Regions from separate parts of the Bradyrhizobium sp. SZCCHNS2022 genome, predicted to be linked through region 1. Evidence: riboswitches for the same ligand, from Rfam matches in the RefSeq annotation. Region 1 holds a riboswitch; the other holds the start of a gene.
What was found. A riboswitch is a leader RNA that binds a small molecule or an ion and turns the genes downstream of it on or off. The one in region 1 is predicted to bind cobalamin.
Positions count from the first base shown of each region.

Region 1 (3,397 bases):
CTGCTCGAAGCCGGCATCGTAGCCGGTGCTCTCCTCCGGCTTCAGGTCTGGATTGGCGAAGAAGTTGAACGCCGGAAAATCCTGGTGCAGCTGGCTCAAGGTCGGCGCCTTGAAGCCGGTGCCGTAGCTCGCCTTCAGCTTGGTCTCGGTGACCGGCAGGATCATCGCCGGCGCGATACGGTAGGTGCCGTGCCCGCCGAACTGGTCGTTGACGTCGTTGCGCAGGCTCGCCACCACGAACCAGCGCCTGGCAAATTCCGTCTGCAGCTCGATGAAGCCGGCCTTGTTGCCGTTCTCTGCGGAAAGATCAGCTGTCTTCAGCCGTTCGGTCTGTTGCTCCAGGCCGACGATGAGGTTGTTGTGCGGCGCCAGCTCGGTCACCGCATGCCAGTCATATTTGATGCGCTCGCCGGTGGCGACCGCGGCCACGGGATTGCCGGCCGTGAGATCGGACGACCGATTGTTCACATAGTTGACGCCGAAATAGTTCCTGATGCGGCCGCCGAGCAGCGACCACACCGCTTCCTCGCGCGTCGCCAGCTGGCGAACGGTGTGATTGCTCCTGACAGCATCGGGAACGCTGGGAAAGCCGCTGTCGCCGGTGAACAGCAGGGTGGCGTCGGTGGTGCGGACCACTGAATTCAGCGTCCATGCCTCGTTGAGGTCGACGCCGAGCTTGGCCGAGGCGGTGACGTTGTCGTAGGTGTTGCCGATCGCCTTCTGCCCCGCGGGCAGCAATTGCCATGGCGTCACCGGCACGTCGCCGGCGTGCAGATGCGCGACATTGACCGCGTAGTTGACGTTGGCCTGCGAGCCGCTCAGTCCGGCGCTCTGGTTGAACGTCTTGAACGACCCGCTCTCGACCGAGGCGGTCGCCCGCGCCGGCCCGTCGCCCTTGCGGGTGATCACCGAGATCACGCCGCCGATCGCATCGGAGCCGTAGAGGCCGCTCTGCGGCCCGCGCAGCACCTCGAATTGCTGGATGTCGGCGGCCAAGAGATGCGCAAAGTCGAACGCGCCATTGCCGTTGGTGACGTCGCCGACGTCGATGCCGTCGATGATCAGCTTGGTGTGATTGGCATTGGTGCCGCGCACGAAGACGTTGGTCTGGCCGCCCGGGCCGCCGGCCTGCACGACGTTCAGTCCCGGGACCGTGCTCAGGATGTCCGGCACGGTGCGGGCCTGCTGGGTGGCAATGTCCCTGTCGGTCACGATCGTGATCGCATTCGCGACGTTGGCGACCGGCGTCACGATCCCGGTCGGACTGACCGCGACCCGTGTGCCGACCGGAGCAGCCGGCTTTGCCGCCGGCATCTGCCGATGCGCGGCGTTGCCGGTTCTGCGGGGCATGGCCGGTTTCGCAGCGATCGGCTTGCGCGGCGGGTCGACCTCGACCGGGGGCAGCAGGTCGGGCGAGGCGGATTGCTGCGCGGCGGCTGGGAGAGCACCGAGCATGGCGAATGACGAGAGGACGCAGAACGACGACAGAATGGCGCGGCGGCGCCTGGCATGGGGAACGGGAGACACGAGTGACCTCGGCATGACGTCAGTGGCACGTCACCGCGAACGAGGTCTCATGCAGGCCGTGGTGGGCCTGCCTGAAAACGATGCCAATAACGCCCCGACCGGCATCCTCGCGTGTGACCACGGCTGACGGCAGGTCTCCTGGCTCGCGGGTCGTCACCTCCACGTCGCCTTCCCGGGACCGAGATTTCCCAGTGGCATCTGACGCGAGATTCGCCGCTTACAGTTGCGGGGGCAGCTGCGGCCTTCGATCACGTCGCTTGCGCGAGGCGTCCGGCACCGCATTCCCTTTTGAGCCCCGGTCGAGGGGCACCGTCACGATCACCGTAGAAGCGCGCCTGTGGCGGAGTCAATCGCCGGCGGGAGCAAGCCCTGATCGATCCCCTCAATTGCCGACCGCGCGATCGACGAGACATCCACTCGAATTTCCACAATGGAAAACTACCTGAGATTGTGATCGGCTTCATACATCTCCCCTGGCTGCATGGGAGAGAAGGCGTCGTCGCCGGGTGTCCTCCCGGAGATCATCGATAGGAGCCCGTCATGAGCCGCCCGAACATCCTGCTCGTCACCTGTGATCAGTATCGCTTCCCGCGTTTCTCCTATGGTGCCGATCACGGCTTCGCCGAGCCCTTGAAGCGCATCCTCGGCTTCAGCGAGGACATCGGTGTCGACAACCCTTACGCCAAATTCTTTCCGGGCCTGCTGCGGCTGCGGCGCAATGCGGTGCTGCTGCGCAATCACACCATTGCCGCCAGCGCCTGCACGCCGAGCCGCGCCACCATCTATACCGGGCAGTACGGCACCAAGACCGGCGTCACCCAGACCGACGGCCTGTTCAAGAACGGCGACTCGCCGAACTTCCCCTGGCTCGCGGCCGACGGCATTCCCACCCTCGGCAATTGGATGCGCGAGGCAGGCTACGCCACGCATTATTTCGGCAAATGGCACGTCAGCAATCCGCCGGACCATTCGCTGCAGCGCTATGGCTTCGACAATTGGGAGCAGTCCTATCCCGAGCCGCATGGCGCGCAGACCAACAATCTCGGGCTCTATCGCGACGCCGGCTTCACCGATTCCGTCTGTGCCTTCATCCGCCGCCAGGCGCTCGCGCTCAACTACAACCGCGTCGTGGCCGAAGCCGATGCGCGCGATCCGGATGCGGCGGCCCCCGATCCCTCCGACGTCAAGCCGTGGTTTGCCGTGGCGTCGTTCGTCAATCCGCACGATATCGCGACCTATCCGGCCGTGATCAGCCAGGCGCTGCCGTCGCCGGATCAGTCCGGCAAGCAGCAATCGGTGTTCGGCCCGCTCACCGTGCCGCTGGAAGGGCAGGGTACGCCGCCGCCGACCGCCGGAACGGCCGTGGTCCCGCTCAATCCGCTCGACTTTCCGCAAGACAGCGCCCATGCGCCGCCGACCATGAACGAGACGCTCGCCGGCAAGCCGTCATGCCAGCACGATTACGCCTACAAGATGGGTTTGGCGCTGGCGGCCAAGACCGGCTACAACGCGCTGTCCGGCAAGGACAAGGGCGACTCCAATGCCGCCGTCGATCTCGCGCTGCGCAGCTCGATCCCGTTCCAGCTCACCGATCATCCCGACGAGGCCTGCCGCAAGTTCATCCAGCTCTATGCCTGGCTGCATGCGGTGGTCGATGCCCATATCGACCAGGTGCTGCAGACGCTGGAGGAGACGGGGCAGGCGTCCAACACCATCGTCGTCTTCTTCAGCGACCACGGCGAATACGCCGCCGCCCACGGCATGATGATGGAGAAGTGGCACGCCGCCTATCAGGAGGCGCTGCACGTGCCGGTCGTGGTGCAGTTTCCGCCCGGCCGCCACGACAAGCCATTGCGGGCAAGCGATGCGC
Region 1 covers NZ_JAUHHZ010000001.1:7,648,173-7,651,569, forward strand. The annotation lists gene QXZ94_RS34155 (TonB-dependent receptor domain-containing protein) at 1-1,542, opposite strand, end outside; gene QXZ94_RS34160 (hypothetical protein) at 1,454-1,654, shown strand; cobalamin riboswitch at 1,638-1,856, opposite strand; gene QXZ94_RS34165 (sulfatase-like hydrolase/transferase) at 2,068-3,397, shown strand, end outside.

Region 2 (3,397 bases), 4.4 Mb from region 1:
CCAGCGGCTTCGGCAGCGCGAGACCCGACGTCTCGATCACGATGTGCTCGGGCGGGTCCTTCTGGTCGAGCAGGCTCTTGAGCGCCGGCACGAAATCATCGGCGACGGTGCAGCATAGACAGCCATTCGACAGCTCGACGATGCGATCCTCCGGACAGTCCGGCACGCCGCAACCTTTCAGGATGTCGCCATCGATGCCGACATCGCCGAACTCGTTGACGATGATGGCGAGCCGGCGGCCGTTCGCCGTCTCGATCAGATTGCGCACCAGCGTGGTCTTCCCGGCCCCGAGAAAGCCGGTGACGATGGTGCAAGGCGTCTTGGCGAACGACTTCGTCATGGTGATACGATCTCTCGTCTTCAGCGCGGCTCTGCCAGAGCAGGCACGCGCGCAACGGTGTTCTTGCGGATGTATTCGGGACGCTCGCGCCACGCCGGCAGACCGGCTTCGTGGCGCTGATGCAGTTGCGCGAAGCTCAGCACGTCCTGCGCATGAACATCGGGATCGAGAGCCCCGAGCACATAGGTCCATTTGCCCGGCGCCGTCACGGCAACCGTGCAGGCCCGGTTGCAGTTGGACAGGCACTCGACGCCGACCACGGCAATGCCGGCACGTTGCTCGGCCGGCACGGTCTCGATCGCCGCGAGCAGGCGGGCCCCGGCCCGCGGCTGGTCAGGCGGCGCAGCTTCAGCCGCCTGCGTGCGACAGGTGACGCAGACGAACAGCGTCGTTGCGCCGATTTCAGATGTGGTCATCAATCAGCCGATCATTCCGGCTGCCGTGGCCGCGGCGACACCGCCGGCCAGCACGATCGCAGCGCCGGCCAGGCGCAGCGCCAGCGGCGCAATGGCATTGGCCTTGGCCGACAGCAGCCTGGTGCCGAGGAACGCACACGCCGCGATCACGGTCTGGATCACGAGAAGACCGGCGAGATAGGCGCCGAGCGGCGCAGTCTCCGCACCGACGATCGACTCGCCCAGCGCATAACCGTGCACGAGGCCCGTCAGAGCAAACAGACCGGCGACCGGTAGCACGCCGAAACGGCCGCGCATCACCACCACGAGGCCGACCACAACGGTCGTGAGGCCGACCAGCAGCTCAGCCGCCGGGATGTTGGCCTTCGCCACGTGAAGGCCGACACCGGCGATCATCGCCGTCGTGAACGCCAGCACCGGGGCGAAGCCGCGGCCGAGCAACGCCGCAACGATGCCGGCCCCCACGATGGCCGCCAGATGATCGATGCCGATGATGGGATGGGCAAGCCCGGACAGCATGCCCTGCGCGAAGGTCTGCGGCAGCTTGCCATCCATCATGTGATGCGCGAAAGCGGGCTGGGCGGCGAGCAGAAGCAGGCTCGCAATCGTGAAAGTCGTCGTGCGTGTGAACTTCATGGCCGTCTCCGTCGCTTGCCGGCTCCCCCAGAGGACCGGACGATGCGCTGCATCCGACGGCATCCCGCCCATCCCGGCGGGATCAGAACCAGCATCGCGACTCCCCGCGCGACGGGTCGGCCAACAGCAATGTCGACGGCAGGTCTCCTGGCTCTCGGGTCGCTGCGTGAAACCACCTTCCCGGTTTCCCAGTGGTGCTTTGGCCTCACACTCGCCGATTACAGTTGCGGGGGCAGCCACGGCCTTGGGTGTGATCCCGCACCGTGTTCCCTAAATCTCTCCTTTCGGAGAACCGTCATCTGTTAGATACGGGTCGCGCCAAAGCCCGTCAATCGGAATCGTCCCCATGGTCCCTGCCCCGCCGCCTCCCGCCCTGCCGCGCCTGACCCTGGTGCTCGGCGGAGCGCGCTCGGGCAAGAGCCGCCACGCGGAGGCGCTGGTCACGGCGAGCGCACCGCCCTGGACGTATGTTGCGACCGCGCAGGCGTTCGACGAGGAAATGACCGAACGAATCGCACAGCACAAGGCGCGGCGCGCAGACGGATGGCAGACGCGCGAGACCACGCACGACCTCGCCGCGCTCGTCCGCACGCACGATGCGTCGCCCACGCCGATGCTGATCGACTGCCTGACGCTCTGGCTCAGCAACGTGATGCTGGCCGACAGAGACGTTGCGGCCGCATGTGCCGATCTGATCGAGGCGCTCGCAGCCGCGCGCGGACCCATCGTTGCGGTTTCGAACGAGGTTGGACTGGGCATCGTGCCTGACAACGCGCTCGCGCGCGCCTTTCGCGATGCGCAAGGACGACTGAACCAAGACGTTGCGGCCCTTGCGGACCGTGTGATCCTGATGGCAGCCGGCCTGCCGCTGACGTTGAAATGACGAAGAGGATATGCCGATGACCGAGAACGCCGACGATTCGCGCCACAAGGCGAAGATGGAGAACCGCAAGGCCATTCAGGATGCCGAGGTCGCTTCGAAGACCGTCGAGAAGGGCCTGCTGATCGTCCACACCGGCAAGGGCAAGGGCAAATCGACGGCAGCGTGGGGCCTGATGCTGCGTGCGATCGGCCGCGGCTTTCGCATCGGCGTCGTGCAGTTCGGCAAGGGCGCATGGGAGACGGGCGAGCGCAAGGCGATCGCCGCGTTCGGTGATCAGGTCTCGTGGCACACGCTCGGCGAAGGCTTTACCTGGGAAACGCAGGATCGTGCGCGCGACGTGGCCGCGGCCGAGCGCGCCTGGGCCAAGGCCAAGGAACTGATGGCGGATCCCGCGATCCGGCTGCTGGTGCTCGACGAGCTCAACATCGCGCTACGCTATGATCACCTGCCGATCGGCGACGTCGTGGCGGCGCTCGCGGCGCGCCGTCCCGATCTCCACGTCGTGGTGACCGGCCGCAACGCGAAGCCGGAGCTGATCGAGGCGGCCGATCTCGTCACCGAGATGAACCTCGTCAAGCACCACTTCGCAGCCGGCGTGAAGGCGCAGGAAGGCATCGAGTACTAGGCTCATGAGCGCGCGCGCCATCATGTTCCAGGGCACCGGCTCCGACGTCGGCAAGTCCCTGATCGTCGCGGGCCTCGCGCGCGCGCTGACATTGCGCGGCCTGAAGGTGGCGCCGTTCAAGCCGCAGAACATGTCGAACAACGCCGCCGTCACCGCGGATGGCGGCGAGATCGGCCGGGCCCAGGCGCTGCAGGCGCGCGCAGCGCGGCGGCCGGTGACGGTGCACATGAATCCGGTGCTGCTCAAGCCGCAGAGCGAGATCGGCTCGCAGGTGGTGGTGCAGGGCCGCGTCGTCGGCAATGCCAAGGCATCCGCCTATCAGGCGATGAAGCCGCAATTGATGCATGCCGTGCTCGACAGCTTTCATCTCCTGGCGGTCGATACCGATATTGTGCTGGTGGAGGGCGCGGGCTCGGCGTCCGAGATCAACCTGCGCGCCGGTGACATTGCCAACATGGGCTTTGCGCAAGCGGCGCAGATTCCCGTGGTGCTGATCG
Region 2 covers NZ_JAUHHZ010000001.1:3,221,481-3,224,877, forward strand. The annotation lists gene cobW (cobalamin biosynthesis protein CobW) at 1-340, opposite strand, end outside; gene QXZ94_RS14335 (DUF1636 domain-containing protein) at 361-756, opposite strand; gene QXZ94_RS14340 (HupE/UreJ family protein) at 760-1,392, opposite strand; cobalamin riboswitch at 1,512-1,704, opposite strand; gene cobU (bifunctional adenosylcobinamide kinase/adenosylcobinamide-phosphate guanylyltransferase) at 1,739-2,275, shown strand; gene cobO (cob(I)yrinic acid a,c-diamide adenosyltransferase) at 2,292-2,900, shown strand; gene QXZ94_RS14355 (cobyric acid synthase) at 2,905-3,397, shown strand, end outside.
Region 2: another riboswitch for cobalamin. It lies ahead of QXZ94_RS14340 (HupE/UreJ family protein); the one in region 1 lies ahead of QXZ94_RS34155 (TonB-dependent receptor domain-containing protein).